One region of the Thiorhodovibrio litoralis genome, then DNA from elsewhere that is predicted to be linked to it. Evidence: predicted binding sites of a transcription regulator. Region 1 holds the regulator's gene; each other region holds the start of a gene.
What was found. The regulator sigma-54, encoded in region 1, starts transcription at its own class of promoters, with help from an activator protein. The targets are predictions, from matches to a motif close to TGGCANGNTNCNTGCTT.

Region 1 (6,727 bases):
CCGCGGCGGATGCTGTTGGCGACGTTCGATGGGGTGGAGCCGAACAGATCGGTCAGAATCAGCACGCCGCTGCCGTCGTCGAGCTCGTCGGCGAGACGGGTGGCGCGCTGGTGGAGCTGGTCCGGGTCGTCATATTCGGTCACGTCGATGGCGGACGCGGCGACCGGGCAGTCGCCGAACATGCGCCTGGCCGTGCCGAGCAGCTCGGCGCCGATCTGGTTGTGGGTGATGACAAGAACGGAGACAGTCACGGCAATTCCCGGTGACGCAACAGAACGCGGCGCCCAGCGCTCTCGAAATGGGCGCGCAGTGCTTCGGCCATGTAGACGGATCGATGCTGACCGCCGGTGCAGCCGATGGCGATGGTGAGATAGCTGCGTCCGTCGCGTTCGAAACAGGGGGTCCAGCGGGAGACAAAGGCGGTCAGGTCGTCGCGCATGGCGCCGACATCCTCGAATTGTTCCAGGAATTCTATCACCGCCGGATCGCGTCCGGTCTGCCCGCGCAGCGCCTCCTGCCAGTGTGGGTTGGGCAGACAGCGGACATCGAAGACGAAATCGAAGGACTCTGGCACGCCCTTTTTGAAGCCGAAGGATTGCAGCAGAATGGAGGTGCTGGGTTTTTGTCCGGCGCCGAGACAGCCGCGCACCAGGTCGCGCAGCTCATGGATGTTGGTGTGGGTGGTGTCGATGTGGGCATCGGCCACCTGGCGCAGGGGCTCGAGCAACTCGCGCTCGTAGTCGATGGCTTCGGCCAGCGAGCGCGCGTCGCCGGTGAGCGGATGCTTGCGCCGCGTTTCGCTGAAGCGGGTCATCAGCCGCTCGGTCTGGGCCTCAAGGAACATGACTTGGGGAAGGATGCCTTGCTCGCTCAGCGACATCAGTACCGCGGGGAGTTGGGACAGGTCGTCCGAATGGCTGCGCGCGTCGATGCCGACGGCGGTGCCAACGCAGTCCGGGCACAGCGCCCGATCGCTCTGGCGCAGCCCCAGCGCGAGCTCCCGCAACAGGAACAGTGGCAGATTGTCGATGCAGTTGTAGCCGATGTCTTCCAGCGTATTCAAGGCGACGCTTTTGCCGGCGCCTGAAAGTCCGCTTACGATGATGAAGTCCATATCCGCAGCCGCTTCGATAGCTTGGTCGATTGGGTCAGGTCCATGGCTCATGGAGGCGATGCTCGGTCTCCCAGGCGGGCACCTCCGCCGCCAGCAATCCGGCCTGACGTTCGGCCAGGTCCGATCCGGCGTCGTAGCCGCGGGTGCGCAGAATCTGGCTGCGCACGGCTGTTTCAAGCAGGACGGCAAGATTGCGTCCCGGAGCTACCGGGATGGTTATCTCTGGCACCGCGATGCCGAGAATGTTCCGTGTGGATAAACTGCCGCGCAGCCGGTCGATGCAGGCCAGCTCGCTGTTGTCAAAAAACCGCATGCTGATGACCAGGTTTAGGTGGTTTTTTTCGCGCACCGAACTTTCGCCAAACATGGCGCGGATGTTCAAGACACCAAGGCCGCGAACTTCAAGAAAATCGCGCAGCAACGGCGGGCAGCGCCCCTCGATGACCTCGGGCGCGATGCGTGCGAACTCGGGTGCATCGTCGGCGATCAGGCGATGACCGCGGGCGATCAACTCGAGCGCGAGTTCGCTTTTGCCGATGCCAGGGTCGCCGACCAGCAGCACGCCCATGCCGAGAACCTCGAGAAAAACCCCGTGCAAGGTGGTGCGTTCGGCAAAGGTGTGGGTGAGGACATGCTGGAGGTGCTCGACAATGTCCTGATCGTTGAGGCTCGATCCCAGCAGGGGCGTGCCCTCCTGCTCGGCGCGGGCGCGGAATTGCGCATCGGGCTCAAGCGCGTCGGCAAAGATTACCGCCACTGGGCTGGCGGTGAAAACCCGCGTCAGCATATCGCCGCGGGCGTGGGGGTGGAGATCGCGCAGGTACGCGAATTCGGCCTGACCAACAACCTGCACCCGGTTGGGGCGGATGCAGTTCATCGAGCCAACCAGGCGCTGGCGCGGACCCTCAGGTGGGGTTTGCAGCGGAATCCGCTGCTTCGGCGGCTCGAACAACCATTGCAGTTTGAGCGGTTCGCTCAGACTGTCGACGAGACTCTGCAGGGAGTCGATCGGCTTCACGCTGGTCTCAGGAACGCCGTGGGGACCCGTCTGGCGGCGAGCTGGGCAGAGAACTGGTCGGAGAGCTGGCTGGAGAGTTGGCCGGAGAGCTGCTTGGCGCAGCTTCTGCGGGGGCCGCTTCAGTCAGAAGCGCCAGCAGCGCGTCGGGCCCCTCAGCGTCGCGCAGCTTCTGTCGCAGCTGGTCCTGGTTGAATAGCGCGGCAAGGTCGGCCAGCAGCTGCAGATGCATTTCGTTGGCCGTCTCGGGGACCAGCAGCGCGAAGGCCAGGTCGACCGGCTGGTCGTCAATGGCATCGAAGGGAACCGGCTCGCGCATTTGGACGAAGGCGCCAATGGCGTCCGTCACTTCCGCCACCCGCGCGTGCGGCAGGGCGACGCCGTGCCCGAGCCCGGTGCTGCCGAGGCGCTCGCGCTCGAGCAGGCGGTCGAAGACGGACTCGCGGCTGAGCTCAGGCAATTCGCCGACCAGCAGTTCAGCCAGGGTCTCGAGCAGGCGCTTTTTGCTGCTGATACTGGCCGCGCCGAGCACCCGGTGTTCGACGATGAGTTGTGGGGGGAACATGGTTGGTGGCTCTCCCGTGGGAAACAAAAACCGGAGCCGGCATGACCGGCTCCGGTATGAATCAGCTAGAGACTCGAGTGATTTGCGTGCGTGATGCGATGAGTCTCTTGGCTTGGGTTAAGTCTCCGCCGGGTCCTCGCCGGGCGCGGGCTCGCTGGTGGCCGCGAGTTCGGCACTGGCGGCTTTGGCTCCCGGCGCGCGATGACTCTGGCGCTTTTCCTTGTATTTGATCACCTGACGGTCGAGTTTGTCGATCAGTCCGTCAATGGCGGCGTACATGTCTTCGTGCGTGGCGTCGGCAAAAACACTGGCGCCATTGATGAGCAGCGTGGCTTCCGCCTTTTGGCGGAGCTTCTCGACGGTCAGTATGACGTGCGCGTTGATGACATGGTCGAAATGGCGCTCCAGGCGGGAAAATTTATTATCGACATAGTCCTTAAGCGGCTCGGTGATGTCGATATGATGACCTGTGAGCTTGATTTGCATAGATTGTCTCTCCTGGATGATCGAACGCAACGATGGCGGCTACGCCAGCCCTGGGGGATTTCATCACAAAGGAAGCCCTTAGTGAAAATCGCGGTTAGTGAAAACTCCGGTTAGTGAAAATGCCGGTTAGTGAAATCCCCGGGCGGTCAGGCGAGGCGCTTACGCTCGTTTGAGGGCGGTATGCCCATGGCTTCGCGGTATTTGGCGACTGTCCGCCGCGCCACCTTGATGCCTTGATCAGATAAAACATCCGCGATTTTGTTGTCGCTCAGAGGCTTGTTGGGCGTCTCGGCAGCGACCAGTTTGCGGATGAAGGCTCTGATGGCGGTGGACGAACATTCGCCTCCTGAAGTCGTGTTGACATGGCTTGAGAAAAAATACTTAAACTCGAGAGTGCCCCTCGGTGTGTGCATGTATTTCTGCGTGGTGACGCGCGAGACGGTGGATTCGTGCAGCTCGAGTGTCTCGGCGATATCGCGCAACACCAACGGACGCATGGCTTCTTCGCCGAAGTCGAAGAAGTCCTGCTGCAGCTCGACAATTTTGCTCGCGACGCGCAGCACGGTGTCGTTGCGGCTGAGCAGGCTTTTGATGAACCACTGGGCTTCCTGTAGGTGGGATTTCATGCACTGGTTGTCGGCTGCCTTGTCGGCACGACGAATGAGCTGGCGGTAGCTCTCGTTGACGCGGATTCTCGGTGTGGTGTCCGGATTAAGCTCCACTGTCCAACGGCCGTTGCGCCGACGCACGAGTACGTCTGGCTTAATGTACTCGGGGCGCACCTCGGTCACGGCGGAGCCGGGGCGCGGGTTGAGCGAGCGGATCAGACTCAGTGCCCTGGCGAGGTCGTCGTCGCCAAGTTTGGTGCTGCGTCGCATGCTGTCGAGGTCGTTGCGCGCCAAGGCGTCAAAATGGTGCTCGCAGATGGCCAGGGCATGGTCGCGCTGCGGCTGGACGTCAGTGAGCTGACGCAGTTGCAGAATCAGGCACTCGCGCAGATCGCGCGCGGCGATTCCGGCAGGGTCGAAGGACTGAATACGATGCAGCACGGCATCGATCTCGTCGCGCTCCAGATCGGGGTCGTTGAGAATGTCTGGCAGTTCATCGAGGTCGAGACGCAGATAACCATCGGCGTCGATGGCGTCGATCAATGCCTCGGCAACGGCTCGGTCGCGTTCCCCGAAACGGGTCAGGTTGAGCTGCCAGTCGATGTGATCGTGCAGCGTCTGCGGGCGAGAGCGCTGCGCGAAGAGATCGAAGTCATTGCCGTCGCTGCCGTTGTTGCTTGGCGCGCTGCCGCTTGCTGTGTAGCTGTCGAAGGTATCGGCCCACTGACTGTCGGTCGGCAGCTCGGCCGGCATGTCATCGCGCTCAGGGCGCAGGGAGTCGTCGATGCGGGCGTCCTCGATCTGCCGTTCAATGTCACGCGCGGAGATGTCCTCAAGGCCCGTGCCCTGGTCGCCGAGGCTTTGCTCTGGCGGATCATCGTCAGCGCTCTCGAGCATCAGGTTGGATTCAAGCGCCTGCTGGATTTCCTGCTGCAGGTCCAGGGTGGAGAGTTGCAGAAGCTTGATGGCCTGCTGCAGCTGCGGCGTCATCGTCAGCTGCTGGCCGAGGCGCAGTTGAATGGTCTGCTTCATCGCGACGCTTTCGGTCAGACTCCGGCGTGATCAGGCATGAAGAGAAGGGTTCTCGCAGCGAATGAAACTTGCATAGGCATTCTTGATTGTAGCTGATCTTTTCCGCCTCGACGCAAGCTGGGGAGCGCGATCGGCTTTTGTCAGCGCCACGACCGTGGTGGCCTGGGGGCGAATGTGTTCGTGGGAAACGTTAGCAGCGCAACAGCGTCGGCTTACAGGCGGAAATGCTCTCCGAGGTAAACCGTGCGAACCTGGGTGTTGGCAAGCAACTCGGAGGGCGCGCCCTCGGCGATGACTTGGCCGTCGCTGATGATGTATGCGCGATCGCAGATGTCGAGCGTCTCGCGGACATTATGGTCGGTCACCAGCACCCCGATGCCGCGCTCGCGCAGATGAGTAATGATCTTCTTGATATCGACCACGGCGATGGGGTCGACACCGGCGAAGGGTTCGTCAAGCAGCATGATCTTCGGCTCGACCGCCAGGGCGCGGGCGATTTCGAGCCGTCGGCGCTCGCCGCCGGACAGACTCAGCGCCATGGATTCGGCGATATGCGCGATGCCGAGCTCGTCGAGCAGCGCCTCGCACAGCTGCCGGCGCTGGCGCTCGTCGAGTTCCGGGCGGGTCTCGAGCACGGCCATCAGGTTGTCGGTGGCGCTCAGCTTGCGAAATACCGAGGGCTCCTGGGCCAGGTAGCTCAGGCCGCGCCGGGCGCGGGCATGCATGGGTGCGAGGCTGACGTCCTCGCCGGCGAGCAGGATGCGCCCGCCATCTGCGGCCACCAGGCCGACGATCATGTAAAAGCTGGTTGTCTTGCCGGCACCATTGGGGCCGAGCAGTCCCACCACCTCGCCAGCGCTGACGCTGATGTTGACGCCATCAACGACCCGGCGCCGACGATAACTCTTGGCCAGACCCTCGGCCTGCAGGGCCAGGTGAGCGGAGCGGGGGCGGGAGCTGGAGCCAGCAGCCGACTTGGCGGGGGAGGCGGTGGTCATTCCTCTTCTGGTGTGATGGTGATCTTGACCCGCTCGCGCCCCTGCGCGCTGGTGCCGGCGGTAACGCGCTCGGTCTTGCGGTTGTAGACGATACGATCGCTGGCGAAGCGATCCTGCCCTTGGGTCAGTACCGCGCGGTCAATCAAGGTGAGCTCGTCACGGTCGGCATTGTATTCCATCCGCTGGGCGCGTCCGAGAACGGGCTCGGTTTCGCCTTCTGTCATTTGGCGATATTTCGCCGGGTTGCCCACGGCGACGATGGTGCGCGGCTGGCGATCCTGACGGTGTTCGACCTGAACCTCGTCGGCAAGAATCCGCATGCTCCCCTGTTGCACCTCGACACTGCCGATGTAGCGGCTTTGGGAGGTCTGTTCGTCGAGTTCCACGGCATCGGCCTCAATGAACAACGGCTGGCCCTGATCGCTGTCGAGTGCGAACGCCGGTGCGACAGTCAGTACATTGAGACAAAACAGAATCAGAGACAGTCTGAAAGCTGGATTATTGTCGGGTCGCATGGCAGGAAGGGTCCGGGTTCGGTGATTGCATTGTCTGGGTGAGGGGCGGGAATAGGCCTGTTTTTCAAACTTGGCGTTCGCAATTGCGTTTCGCTATTGGGCTGGGCGTGTCTGGCCTCGAAGTGTCTGGCCTCGAAGTGTCTGGCCTCGGCGGGTCATTTCTTGTCCGTCGCGATTCTTGCGCGCACCCGCCCGAAAAACTTGCCGTGCATGGGCTCACTGTACCAGAAGCGCATGCCGTCAATAGCTGTCAGGCGGTCCGGGCCGCGCTCAAGCTCGACGAAGCGATCAGTTTCTGCCAGCCGATCGTCTGGAAAAAGCTCGATTTCGCTGGTCGCGAAGGCCATGGCATCCGTCTCAGAGGTGGCTGCGCGTTGTGCGCGCACAGCGCCGC
Region 2 (6,727 bases), 1.1 Mb from region 1:
TGACCATTATTATTGATGATAAAGCCTTCGCGATCGACCTTGAGCTCACCATTTCGAGTGTATTCGAGGCTCCCGTTTATTTTATCCTCTACCACAAAATAGCCATTTCCACTAATTGCAAGGTCTAGCGCATTATCCGTAAACTGAATGGTTCCCTGTGAGTGTTGCTGCGCCACATCAAGAACGCGAACACCCTGACCTGCCGCCGTATTGGAAAGCCCGGTGGTTGTAGTGGCAAAGAGGTCGCCAAACTCTGCGCGCGAGTATTTAAACCCCGTGGTCCCTACATTGGCAATATTGTTCCCGGTTACGTCAAGGTCTTTACTCGCTGCGAACAAACCGCTAAGACCAACATTAAAAGCACTCATGAGTTAACTCCCGTTTTTCAAATCTTACTGAGCTTAGCTAATACGCCTGACGTCTGAGAAGCCGATCGATTCCATGCCTGGCACGCTAAGCTCCAGAGTTCCGTCCTCACCGATAGCGACGGTCTCTACCCGCTTGTTCAGAAATGTTTCCACCGCTTCGGTACCCTCATTTCCAACCACGTTTGCGCGGAATTGATAGACACCCGGTGTTGCGGGGGTGCCATCACTCAGAAGACCGTCCCACTCGAACTGCTGCAAACCCGCGCCGGTATTTTCAAGCTCTAACGTGCGAACCGCCGCTCCACTAGCATCCAAAATCTCTATCGAGGCAGATGTTGCAGCGGTTTGAAGGTCAATGGCCCCGGAAATTGTTTCGCCTTCGTCGAGTTGGCTAAACTCAGCCGGGATTAAGACTTCATGGCCTACGAGAGTCGCCGCTTGGAGTGCCTGACCCTGACTCAAGGACTGCGACAGGGTTTCGAAAGACTGTGTCAAACTTTCAATGCCGGTTAACGTCGAAAACTGTGCCATTTGACCGATAAAGTCCGTGTTCTCGACGGGCTTCATTGGGTCCTGAGTAGAAAGTTGGACGGTCAGTAGTTTCAGGAAATCTTCTTGGCCTAATTCACCGCGCTGTTCAGTATTGACCTGGGGAGTCGGTGCGAGGCCAAGTGACTGCAAGGTCTCAGTAGAAAAATCTGACATTGTGCGGATTCCTTATTGCTGTCCGCCAATCTGCAGGGTGCGCTGCAGCAACTGACGTGTGGTATTCATGACTTCGACATTGGCCTCGAAGCTGCGTGAGGCGGACATCATGTTGGCCATTTCCTGGACCACGTTGACCGCGGGACGGAAGACATAGCCCTCCTCGTTTGCCTGTGGGTGATGTGGCTCATAGGTGATGATGGGCTCGTCTGGTCTGTCGACGATTCCTGCGACCCGCACTGGCGTATCTGCTCGCTCCGGGTTGTTACGATCAAGCACCGTCTGGAACAGCACTTCCTTGGGTTGATAGGTTTCTTCAGGGGTAGGAGCGCCTACGCTGGAGTTGGCCAGGTTGGATGCCACGGTATTGAGTCGCACCGACTGGGCAGTCAGCGCCGAACCCGAGGTATTAAAGATGCTAAAAAAGTTGCTCATCAGCTGCCTCCGGATTGCAGGGCGGATTTCAGACCCGAGACCTTGCGGTTGAGGAATTCGACGCTGCTTTGAAACTGCATGGCATTCTCGGCAAAGGCGGCGTGCTCGAGTTGCGGATCGACGGTATTGCCATCCAGCGCCGGTTGCGCGGGGACGCGATAGAGTCGCTCCGGCGGCATGTCGACGGCTCCGGCGGTGTCAGGCGGCAAGTGGCGGTCGTTGGTGCGCTTGAGCGGCAAGCTATTGCCGCGTCCGGCTGCCTGTGAGAGCGCGTCGCGAAAGTCGACGTCGCGCGCCTTGTAGTTGGGGGTTTCGGCGTTGGCGAGGTTTGACGCCAACAACTCGGTGCGGTCCGCCCTGACCAGAAGGGCTTGCGGCGAAATGCCTAGTGCTTTGTCGAGAGAGAGGCTCATGGCTTGTCCTGCATGGCTGACCCAATGTCTTGGTCATGAACAAGCAATGCCCGTGCCAGCCGAAGTAGGGCGGAGCAAGCAGGAGGAAATCGATGGGCAATCGCGCGCGGGCGCGATTAGGGGATGAGGCGATCAGACCCGGCGCAGGACCGAGCCGCGCGGGGTGCGCTCGAGTTCGAAGGCTTTGGTGTAGGGGGAGACAGACTCGGAAGCGCCAATGAAGAGATAGCCGCCCGGGTCCATCTGCCGGGCGATACCGTCAAAAACTCGACTCTTGGTTTCGGCGGAGAAGTAGATCAGCACATTGCGGCAGAAGACAATGTCGAACTTGCCGAGCGTGGCGTAGGAGTCGAGCAGGTTGAGCTTCTGAAAGCGCACCTGGCGCTGGAGCTCCGGCTTGATCTTGTGGCCGTTCTCGACGGTGTCGAAAAAACGCTTGCGGCGCTCCTCACTCAGGCCGCGCACGATGCTCAGGCCGTCGTAGATGCCAGTGCGGGCCTCGGCTAGCGCCGACTCAGACAAGTCGGTACCCACAATGCTGGCGCTTGGCGCTTTCATCGGATTGGCGCTGGCATACTCGCTCAGCACCATGGCAATGCTAAAAGCCTCCTGCCCGGTGGAAGCGGCGGCTGACCAGACGCGGATGGAGCGCTTGGAAGCAGCAAGGTCCGGCAGGATGATGTGGTGCAGCATCTCGAACGGGTAACCGTCGCGAAACCAGGAGGTTTCGTTGGTGGTCATGGCATCGATGACGCGCGACTTGAGCTTGGGCTGGGCCGAGCTGCGCAACGCTCGCAGCAGCTCCTCGACGCTGGCGAAAGAGAACTCCTCGAGCAGGCGCGACAGGCGGCTGGAGACCAGGTACTGGCGGTTTGAGCCGAGCACCAGCCCGCAGCATTCGCTCAAAAAGCGAGAAAATTCAGTGTAGTCCTGCGGGTCAATCACGGTAACATGGCGCAATTATCTGGCAAGTTGATCTGGCAAGGTGGTCCGGCACGCATCGGAGTCTTTCCGGGTGCTTCAAGGGGTCGCTACTTCAAGCCTCATGCGTTAGCTGCTGGCGAGTATATTTCAAGATGGCGGCGGCAAGCTCGTCAGGATCGAATTTTGGCAGAAAATGATCCGCGCCAGCACGTTTTACCAGATCGGCATTGAACTGACCGCTCAACGAGGAATGCAAGATCACATTCAAGTGTCGCAAATGCGGGCTTTCGCGGATCTTGCGCGTCAGCGTGTAGCCGTCCATGCGTGGCATTTCAATGTCGGAAATCACTAGCGCGATCTGCTCGTGCGCGGGTTGGGTCTGCTCAAGTGTCTCAAGGTACTCCAGCGCCTGGAGTCCGTCGGAACGCGCCTCGACTGCAAAGCCGAGATCCGACACGCTGCGCTCGATCTGTCTGCGCGCTACCATCGAATCATCCACCACCAGTACGCGTTGTGCGCCATCGCCCGCGACCGCACGCGCCTGCTCTTTGAACTCCGTTGAAACCTCGCGTGCAAGTGGGTTGACTTGCACGAATACCCGTTCAACATCGATGATTTCAACCCAGCGGTTGTCGATCTCCGTGACCGCCACCAGAAAGCTCTCGTGCTCGGTGCCGCGCGGCGGGGGCTTGACCTTTTCCCAACTGACATTCACGATCCGGTCCACATTCGAGACCCAGAAGCCCTGCACCGAACGATTGAACTCGGTGACAATGACCTTGGCGTCCTGATTTGGCGAAATTGTCTGGGCGCCGAAGCCGATGGCGCTGGCCAGATCGATGATCGACACCGTCTTGCCGCGGATGTTGGCGACCCCGCAAACAATAGCCGCCGAGCCCGGCAGCTGGCGCAGTCGTGGCTTGGCGATGACCTCGCGCACCTTAAACACATTGATGCCGAAGGTTTGGGTGCCACCGAGATGGAACAGCAAAAGCTCCATTCGGTTCTGCCCGACCATCTGCGTGCGTTGGTCGACATCGTCAATAAATTGACTCATTAAACCTCCAGACCCTTGGCCCCGATCGCATGGGTGCCACTCATTGGATGATAGCCTAAAAGCGGCAACATGGCTTAAGCCATCGGCGGTTTTTGGTCCGCTGGCTGGTCGCTGCAACCGCGACTACTGCTCGCGCCGGCGCGGTCGGTAAAAATGGCCTCGGTCTTGCATTCTCCTGCGCAACGAACAGGAGCCGAAATCGCCTCATCGCCCATAGGCAAGACGGAGCAAGAGATGCAAACTATCAACCTCAGAACCCCGCAACCGAGGCGCCAGCGTCTGGCGCCCAACTGGCGCTGGCTGATCAGTGCGCCCTTGCTATGCTTCAGCGCCCTTTTCCTGGTCCAAGGAATCAGCGGCCAAGTGGGAATCATCGCGCAGGCAAACGCGGCCGGCTTGGCCGCCACTGAAGAGATCGAGCCGGTTACCAATATCCAGCGCGCGGCCAAGACCTTTCTTCATCATGTGGCGGGCGGCGATGGCGGTGCGAAGGTCAAGGTCTCCGTCGACCCGGTCGACCCGCGGCTGCGCCTTAAGCTTTGCGAGCATGACCTTCAAGCCAGTCTGGCACCGGGTGCGCGCAAAACGGGTAACACCAGTGTGAAGATCCAATGTCAGGGGCCGGTGCGCTGGTCGTTGTTCGTATCCGCCCGCGTCGAGCGCTTTGGCGCGGTCGTGGTGGCCGCCGGCCCGCTGAACCGCAGCAGCATGGTCATGCCCACGGACGTCAAACTCGAGCAGCGCGAGACCGGTGCCTTGTTGGGCGGCTACTACGATGATCTGACCGATACCGTCGGCATGCAGGTACGCCGCTCGCTACGCCCCGGTGACATCATCACCGATTCCCACCTGAAAACGCCGCTCTGGGTTGAGCGCGGTCAACTCGTGCGCCTGCTCTCCGAGGGCGGCGGCATACGCGTCAGCATGAGCGGCGAGGCGCTGGAGGACGGCGGCGCGGGGGATCGCATCCGGGTGCGCAACAACTCAAGCGAGCGGGTTGTCGAAGGTGTCATCGAATCCCCTGGCGTGGTCAGGATTCCGCTCTAACCCGCTGGTTGCATCGCGTTGAAGCGGGGTGGCACGATGATGTTGACGCAATTCCATGGGTTTTCATTTCCCGTTGCCTTCGCCGTTAGGCTAAGATTCGGTTAAGGCCGCTAGCGAATTTTGACAGCAAGATGACCGATGGACATCAAAAACCTGGGAGCGAATAAAGGTCGCGCGGAGCGAGTCGGGTCTAAGGGCTCCCCGCGATCCGCTGGCAAAAGCGGTGCTGCCGGCAAAGCGGCGGGCACATCTGCTGCTGCAAGCTCCGCTGCAAACCAGGGCGAGTCGCTTGAGCTGACAGCCCTTGCGCGCGCGCTCAGCGCCGCGCAGGCCGACGCAGCCACCGCGCCTTTCGACGCCGACCGGGTGCAGGAAATTCGCGACGCCATTGCCGAGGGGCGCTATCCGATCGACAACCGGCGCCTGGCGGACAAACTGATTGAACTCGAGGGGTTGCTCGATTAACAAGGGTTGATTATCCGCGGCAAGCCTTCAAAGTGAGCCTATACGTGAAACAGCAGCTTCATCCTCCGGGGATGACGCACCATGGACGTTAGCATGTCACAGCATCACAACTTTCTGCATGCACTCGATCACTCGATCGATCTCGCGGGCCAGCTCGAGAAGCTGCTGCTTGAGGAAACCGCCACGCTCGATGGCCGTGACCCTGAGCATCTGCAGGCCTTGGTGGAAAATAAGCAACGGGTGCTTGAGCAAATTGAACAAGCCACTGCGGGCTTGCAGCAGATTGTCGAGGCCGCCGGTCACACGTTCACCGCCGACGGCATGGACGCTTTTCTTAAGGATGGCGAGCCGACAGCGGCAGAGCACGAAACCGCCACCGTCGGCTGGAAGCGGCTGCGCGAACTCGCGGCCAGTTGCGAGCTGATGAACCGCACCAATGCCCAGGCGATCGAGCGCGGTCGTCAGCGCGTCGCCACCGCGCTGAAGTTAATCCGCGGCGAGGATGACAACGGCAATACCTATTCGGCACAAGGGCATTCGCAGTCCGGCACCGTGCTCGGTCGCACCCTGACCCAGGCCTGACGCGCTCTGTGGCATCCCCACGTCTCGCCCGTTCGCCACCGCCCTTTCAGCACTCGGGCGGGGGTGTGCGAGAACCTGCTCCCGCAATCTGCTGCGATGGTGATCGGGTTTTGCGATGACAGAGCCCAGCCAGATCAACACCGGCGCCAACACCGGCGCGCAGTCGGCGCGTGTTGCCGATGCCACGCGGACCGCGCGTGCGGCGGTCGATCAGGCGCGCGAAAGCACCCGCGTGGCACTTGGCTCGCGCGTCGAGGTGCAGGTGAAAGCGGTGCAGAGATCGGGTGAGATGGAGGTGCGGCTGCGCACCCAGGGCGAAGGCGGCCAGTGGTCGCAGAACATGCGTGTGGGCGTGACCGACAGCCTGCGCCCGGCCCTCCTGGACGCGCTGCGCTCGCTTGCAGCCAGTCAGGGACGGGGTGCCACGCTGAACGCCGAGGTGACCTCCCTGACGCCGCGGATCATGCTGAGGCTGTTGCTGCCCAGCGCCGACGGCGCGCCCGGCACCAAGGCCTGGTTCAACGCCCAACTGCGCAATCATCTGCCCGGCGCCCAGCGTTTGGCCACGACCTTCGCCGATTGGAGTCGCGGACTGCGCGAGGCGGGCAGCGAGCGCCCCGCGCAAGTGCAGAGCGCGCAGAACCAGGCGCTAAACCAGTCGGTCAAGCAACTGCTTGATCGCCTCGCGAGCCCGCGCGAACTGACTGACCCCGCGCGCCTGGCCGAAAGCC
Region 3 (6,727 bases), 1.2 Mb from region 1:
GTCAGCGTCTTGATGCGCTCGCGGATGTCGCGCCGAAACAGCAACCGGCTGTCGTCGGTCATCTGGGTGGTATAGAAGATATTGCGTTCCCCGAAGTAGAGCGCGAAAACCAACTTACGGAAGAGGCTGCTGATCGGCACCCCGCCGGTTCCGGCGTAGTCGGTCAGCTCGACCTCATCGCGCGAGGCGTAGTCGAGTTCATGACTCGCATTTGGCGCGATGACCGGATGCGGATCGCCAGTGCCGTAATAGATCGCGGCCTCATCGATGGGCAGACCTGCGGTGGAGCTTGGGGGAATGCCCTGGATTAACCACTCAATCGGGTTATCGGCCGCCTGCGCGGCCGGAGTCATCACCAGACCATAGCCATGGGTATAGCGAAGCCAGCGGTTGACCCAAGTCCTGCGTCCCTCCTCAAGTTTGTCGAGGTGGATCTGGCGCCCGGCAAGGAAGACCTGTTGATAGACGTCCTCGATCTCATAGCGACCCACATTCACCTTGCCAAATGCGTAATAAGGACGAATTTCCTGCAACTCCCGGTAGACGGACAGGAGCTTTTCCTCGTCCCAGATGGGAATGCTTTGCAGGCTTAGCTTGATGTCTGGAGTGATTTTCTCCCATCCCTTCTCATTAATGGGGTAATCGCGCGTCTCGACATCTTGCAGGCGATAGCCAGCCAATGTGGCCTGAATGTTGTTTTCGATATAGGGCGCTTCACGCGTCATCTCGGCGGGCTCCACCAGATAACGCCCCACCGAATCGGTCAGGAAAGGCGTATGGCGCAACCCGATGACCGCGAGCAACAAAACCGCCATGCCCGCAAGTACACGCGCGCCTTTGCCGGTGTTGAGCAGGTACAGCAAAACGGCGCCGGTCGCGAGCACCAGCACTGCCGATGTCGCGATCAGCGGCAGGGTGACCGTTATTTCCTCGTAGCCCGGTCCGTGAAACAGCGGCAGATGGTTGTCCGTGTAGAGGAGCATGTAGGCATCGCCGAGGCAATAGAGGGCCCCCATCAGAATCAGCAGCGCCAGGATCAGGCTCAGGTGCAAGCGCGCGCCGCGCCGCCAGTGCCCTCGCCCCCGTGGCATCGCCCGATGCTCGCGCCAGTAGAGCAAACCAAGACCCAGCAACACCAGGATGAACGCCACCAAAAGCTCGCCGTAGAGCAGCCGGTAGAGAGGCAGCGCGAACAGGTAGAAACTGATGTCGTGGCCCAGAACCGGATCGCTGATGCCGGCCTCGGGCGCGGACAGGAACAACAAAGCATCTTCCCAATTTAGAAGCAGCGGCAGCGCAACCACCACCGCCAGCATCAGCGCCAACGGCAGATAGAGTGCCAGCGAGCGCGCATGAAAGCGCTGTTGAACCTGGCGCAATGAGCGCCCATCCTTGGCCTCGGCGGCGGCGCCGTCCCCACGGCCCGGCGCCCCGAGATACTTGCCGCCAATCCAGAAATTGGCGAAAAACAGGATGAAAAAGAATCCCGCCGCGACCGTGAAAACCAGATAGCGATACAGCTGGCGCTGCCAGAAATAGCCTTCATACCCGAGCGACTCGAACCACCAGAGGTCGACCAGGAAGTCCCTGGCCGCCAGCCCCAGTAGCGCCAGCACGATGATGACGCCGAGCGAAAGGCCAATCACAAAAAAGGATTTCAACAAACGCATATTGATACCTCAGACAGCTATTGCAGTCCGCTCGCGGAACTCCGCGCCCGACCAGCGGCTTAGGCATTTCAGAGCAAAGCCGATGCCAGAACCCCTCCCATCCGACGCTTCCGGCGCGCGCGGGCCATTTCGCCAAGGCTTGCCAAGGGCGAGGTGATCGTCCGCCTGCCTCATCGACCGGGTGCAAGCGGCTCAAATACACCGCCAATGGTGCATATAACCCGCAATCAGCGGAGCCTTGCGGCGGCCTGAAGAGCTTGGAAACCATCCTATGGTGTTTCCGCCCCCTCTTGCTCCGCGCCCTTGCGCTCGGCGCCGGCAATGCGGCGTTGCTGGTCGACCGCCTCGGCGTGGCTGCGGTCGTCACCGGCACGCCGCTCCTCCAGCTCGCGAATCGTCTCCGTGCGACCGTCAGCGATCAGTCGGTCCCCGCTCTGCGCGCAGGGCTATGATTGAACTCTGAGCGATTGGCATTGGGTTTGCATAACCCTGTTCGAGATGAAGCGCATCAAGGCATAGCGACCATCTTAAAGGGCCAATGCCCATGTTAGCGAAACATCACCATTGCTGATCACTTCAACACAACCAAGAGGAACGCCCTATGAAACTGACTCCCCGCATGAACGCTACACTTTTCCTCGCGCTCTTCACGCTGCCCGCGATGGGCCAGGCCGCAACCACCGATGAGGCAACGACGTCTGACACCCAGACCCCATCGGCCGAGGAGATCAAGCAGCACACCCAAGAATTACTCACACAGCTCAAGGCGTACGGCGCCGATCAGCGCGACGAGGCCGTCGCGGCCAGCAAGGATGCGCTCGATGCGGCCGACGAGCGCATCGATGCCATGCAGACTCGCCTTGACGACAATTGGGACAGCATGAGCGAGGCCGCCCGTGAAAAGACCCAGGCCAGCATGAAGGCCCTGCGCCAGCAGCGCACCCAGGTCGCCGAATGGTACGGCAGCATGAAAACCAGTTCCGACAGCGCCTGGGACGAGATCAAGGAAGGCTTCTCAAAGGCCTACCAGGCGCTGGCCAATGCTTGGGACGACACCGTTGATGCGTTCGATTCCGAGCAATAACCCTTCGCCATACACATTCGAAGTCACATACATGTGCATACCAAAAGACCGGTCGTAACTGGTCGGGAGAAAACGATGAACTGGGAACAGATCCGCGGAAATTGGGACCAAGCCAAGGGCGAGCTGAAGGTGCGCTGGGCCAAGCTCACAGACGATGACCTCGCCCGGATCGCTGGTGAGCGCGACAAGCTCGTCGGCAGCCTGCAAGAGGCCTACGGCATCACCAAGGAAGAAGCCACGAAGCAAGTCGACGACATGAGCTGATCGGCGTCGCTTGCGCCAGGGATGGCTCGGGAAACTCTCCAACCGCGCTTGGGGTTGGCCGCAAAGCCGGCCCCAAGCGCCCCAAAGAACCAATCACGCCGGTCGAGCAGATTCCGGAGACCGATCCGCCGGTGCATTGATCATGCTTGAACAAACCCTCGTCCAATGTCCGTATTGCGGCGAAACCATTGCCACCGAGGTCGATGGCCTGGACAGTCATCGCTACATCGAGGATTGCCCGGTCTGTTGCCGCCCGATAGAATTTCATGCCGAGATGAGTGCTTGGGGCGAGCTGGTCGAATTAAATCCCCAGCGCGATGATGACTGAGCGATTGCGTTCAGGGGCTTGCATTTCAACGACATGAACACACAGCAAATCCGGATATGGCTGGCCGTCGCTTGTTTCATCGCAACGGTGGTGTCCGTCAGTCTCTTTGAGTTGGCTCGCTCCTACCGCACCGCCTTTGACGTGGCCTTTACCGAGGCCGAGATGTCGGGCTACCTGGTTTCCGAGTGGATCTCCGAATCCTTCTCCGGGATCGAAGCGGTTTTAAAAATCGCACTCTACGGGTTCGATGGGCACAACATTCTCTCCGCCGCACGCACCGCCGATGAGAATGCGCGCATCAATGACAGACTGATTCAGATGGCCTCGCATCATGAGGATATCATTTTTCTTGGGCTATTTGACACTGACTGTGTAATCCAGTATGGATCAATTCAAGACATTATTGGCGACAGCAGCGCGGAGCTTCAGCGTGCCTATTGCGGCGCGGTGATGGAAACCCCGATCAAACAGCTGAAGCTCAGCGAATTTTTCATCTCCAGCACCGGGGAGATGAATGTCTCGTCGACCTACCCTCTTGTGGTCGATGACAATGAAGTCGCTGGCTTTGCCTTGGCCGCGCTGAATCTCTCCTTTTTTCAGCGCTGGCTGAATAACCTAAGCAATCCCGCCATCACCATCAGCATCATGGATGCAAATCGGATCTTATTAGCGCGAAAACCGCAGTCCAATAAGATCGGTGAGCGCGTCGAGGATGACAGGCTGGCCAGGTTTTTGCACAGCGGCGGCGACTCCGTGTTGTTCAGGCGGGTTTCACCGGTCGACAAGATTGAGCGCTTATGGAGCATTCAGCGAACGCGCAACCTTCCATTCGTGGTCGCCGTTGGCTACGCCTTGGATGATGTTCTGGCCGCATGGCGGACAAAGATCCTCGCCTATCTCATCGGCAACATCTTGGTCGCCACGATTTCCCTGTTTCTCGCGTTGGCCTACCACCGCAACCGCGAGAGCGCGCAAAACATGGAACGCTTGGCCATGACTGACCCGCTGACCGGCCTAATGAATCGACGCAGCTTCACGGCCGTCGTCAAGGCCAAGCTAAAAGAGGCTGTCTGCAAAGATCGCCATGCCTCCTTCATCATGATCGATGTGGACCACTTCAAGACCATCAATGACACCCTTGGCCATGATGCCGGCGACAGTACCCTGAGGCAGCTCGCGGATGAACTGACGTCCAACTTCCGCTCGTCCGACCTGATCTGCCGATGGGGTGGAGAAGAGTTTCTTGCCTTCGTGGTCGACGCCGATCTAGAGACGGCCAAAACCCTCGCGGCGCGCCTCCAGGCATGCCTGGCGCAGCGGCGTTTTCTGGATCGCTTAACCATCAGCGTCAGCCAGGGTATCGCCGCCCTCGAACCGCAAGACACCTTCGAATCAGCCATCAAGCGCGCGGATGACAGGCTCTATCAGGCAAAGGCAAGCGGTCGAAACTGCTTTCGGTTCGCCTAAGGGTAACCACACGAATGGTCTCTATCTGCCATTCGCACCGCGTTCCCTGCTCTATCGAAACACTTCCCAGGAGATCACCATGACAAGACTCACACCGAAAATCCTCACCATCGCAACCCTAATCAGCTTGTCCCACTTGGCTCCGGCCAGCTCATTGCCCCAGTTCGACCCAAACTATTTCACCCAGGGGCAATACCAGGGGCATGCCTGGGTGAGCGGTGGCATTGGCACCCATGAGCGAGAGCAGCTGAGCAAACATTTCGGTCAGGAGTACAACCTCAAGCTGGAGTTTGCCCGCGTCAATGGGCATTACCTGGGCGATGTGGCGGTGACCATCACCGATCCGGGCGGTGACCCGGTGCTTTCGGCGCCTTCGCCAGGGCCCTGGTTCCTGGCAAAATTGCCCGCCGGCGAGTATCGGGTGATCGCCAGCGCCGATGAGCGCACCTTCGAGCGTCCCGTCTCCATTCCGGAGCAGGGCTCACGCACCCTGGTTTTCAACGCCTGGCGTCGCGGCGAATAATCCCGCGACTGTGATCGCCGCCGAATGGCGGTGGCCCGGCCCGACCCGGCCCACGCGCCAACCAATGCATGGCGTCAAGGCGCGACCCGGCGGTTGCCAGGTTAGTTGCGTGAGGCGCGCGGCATCCCGGGCAGCTGTCCGCCGTCGACGAGGTCTTTGGCTGGACGCTCAGCGAGGCCGATCTGGCCGAGATCGAGCGGATACTCGCAACTCGCATTCAAGACCCAGTTGGTCCGGAGTTCATGGCCCCGCCGGCACGCGCCAGCGTGTGATTCGCGGTCACTCAAGACCCAAGCCACCACCCAGGAGACCGCGCCATGCAAGCAAAGAGCGTCCGACAGGCCTGGCAACTGCTTGAATCCTCGGTGGTGACCTTCCAGAGCCAAGCCGTGGGGACCGTGGCGGCCCAGGATGCGGAGACGGCCGCCTTGAATTACGATCAGGTGTTCACCCGTGACTTCGCCATCTCGGCTTTCGCGTTTCTGCTCGATGGCCGCCCGGAGATCGTGCGCCGGTTTCTGGAAGTGACCTTGTGCCTGCAAAGCCAGCAGCGCCAGCTCGACTGCTTCAAACCCGGCGAGGGGCTGATGCCGGCAAGCTTCAAGGTGACCTGCGATGGATCCGGCGAGCAGTTGCTCGCGGATTTTGGCGAGTCCTCGATCGCCCAGGTGGCCCCGGTGGATTCCGGCTTCTGGTGGCTGTTGATTCTGCAAGCCTATGTGCGCACGACTGACGACCGTGCTTTCGTCAGCCAACAAAAAGTGCAACAAGCAATCCGTCTGATCCTGGACCTATGCCTGATCAGCCGCTTTGACATGTTTCCGACCATGCTGGTGCCCGACGGATCCTTCATGATCGATCGGCGCATGGGCGTTTACGGCTATCCGCTCGACATCCAGGCGCAGTTTTTCGCCGCCCTGCGCGCCGCGAGCGAGCTGCTTGAGGCGAACGACCCGGCCAACGAATCCTATCGAACAGTGCTCGATCAGCGCCTGTCCAACCTTGCCCATCATGTGCGCACCTACTACTGGCTCGATCTGCCGCAGCTGAATGAAATCTACCGCTACGGAGTCGAGGAATACGGAACAAGCTCGATCAATAAATTCAACATCTACCCCGATACCATTCCGGAGTGGCTGATGGACTGGCTGCCGGTGCGCGGCGGTTATCTGGCCGGCAATCTCGGGCCTGGGCGCCTGGACTATCGCTGGTTTGGGCAAGGCAATCTGCTCGCCTGCGCCGGCGGATTGGCCAGCCCGGATCAGATCGACGCCATCCTGCAGTTATTGACCGAGCGCGCCGATGATCTGATCGGAGAGGTACCGCTCAAGCTGTGCTTCCCGGCTCTGGCCGATCACGACTGGCGCGTTCTGACCGGCTGCGACCGCAAA

Region 2: flgB (flagellar basal body rod protein FlgB) is a predicted target of sigma-54. The motif match lies at 1,963-1,979, and genes of this name have one in related genera.
Region 3: Thiosp_RS15685 (UPF0182 family protein) is a predicted target of sigma-54. The motif match lies at 1,742-1,758, and genes of this name have one in related genera.

The regions. Positions count from the first base shown of each region.
Region 1 covers NZ_CP121473.1:4,706,456-4,713,182, reverse strand. The annotation lists gene Thiosp_RS21495 (PTS sugar transporter subunit IIA) at 1-251, opposite strand, end outside; gene rapZ (RNase adapter RapZ) at 248-1,114, opposite strand; gene hprK (HPr(Ser) kinase/phosphatase) at 1,149-2,132, opposite strand; gene Thiosp_RS21480 (PTS sugar transporter subunit IIA) at 2,140-2,694, opposite strand; gene hpf (ribosome hibernation-promoting factor, HPF/YfiA family) at 2,812-3,180, opposite strand; gene Thiosp_RS21470 (RNA polymerase factor sigma-54) at 3,327-4,820, opposite strand; gene lptB (LPS export ABC transporter ATP-binding protein) at 5,033-5,818, opposite strand; gene lptA (lipopolysaccharide transport periplasmic protein LptA) at 5,815-6,333, opposite strand; gene lptC (LPS export ABC transporter periplasmic protein LptC) at 6,489-6,727, opposite strand, start outside.
Region 2 covers NZ_CP121473.1:332,511-339,237, forward strand. The annotation lists gene flgE (flagellar hook protein FlgE) at 1-368, opposite strand, end outside; gene Thiosp_RS01555 (flagellar hook assembly protein FlgD) at 402-1,073, opposite strand; gene flgC (flagellar basal body rod protein FlgC) at 1,086-1,508, opposite strand; gene flgB (flagellar basal body rod protein FlgB) at 1,508-1,921, opposite strand; gene Thiosp_RS01570 (CheR family methyltransferase) at 2,054-2,866, opposite strand; gene Thiosp_RS01575 (chemotaxis protein) at 2,958-3,902, opposite strand; gene flgA (flagellar basal body P-ring formation chaperone FlgA) at 4,137-4,949, shown strand; gene flgM (flagellar biosynthesis anti-sigma factor FlgM) at 5,088-5,414, shown strand; gene Thiosp_RS01590 (flagella synthesis protein FlgN) at 5,508-5,996, shown strand; gene fliK (flagellar hook-length control protein FliK) at 6,112-6,727, shown strand, end outside.
Region 3 covers NZ_CP121473.1:3,506,215-3,512,941, forward strand. The annotation lists gene Thiosp_RS15685 (UPF0182 family protein) at 1-1,670, opposite strand, end outside; gene Thiosp_RS15690 (sll1863 family stress response protein) at 2,272-2,754, shown strand; gene Thiosp_RS15695 (CsbD family protein) at 2,830-3,018, shown strand; gene Thiosp_RS15700 (CPXCG motif-containing cysteine-rich protein) at 3,161-3,346, shown strand; gene Thiosp_RS15705 (sensor domain-containing diguanylate cyclase) at 3,380-4,813, shown strand; gene Thiosp_RS15710 (hypothetical protein) at 4,893-5,336, shown strand; gene Thiosp_RS15715 (glycoside hydrolase 100 family protein) at 5,654-6,727, shown strand, end outside.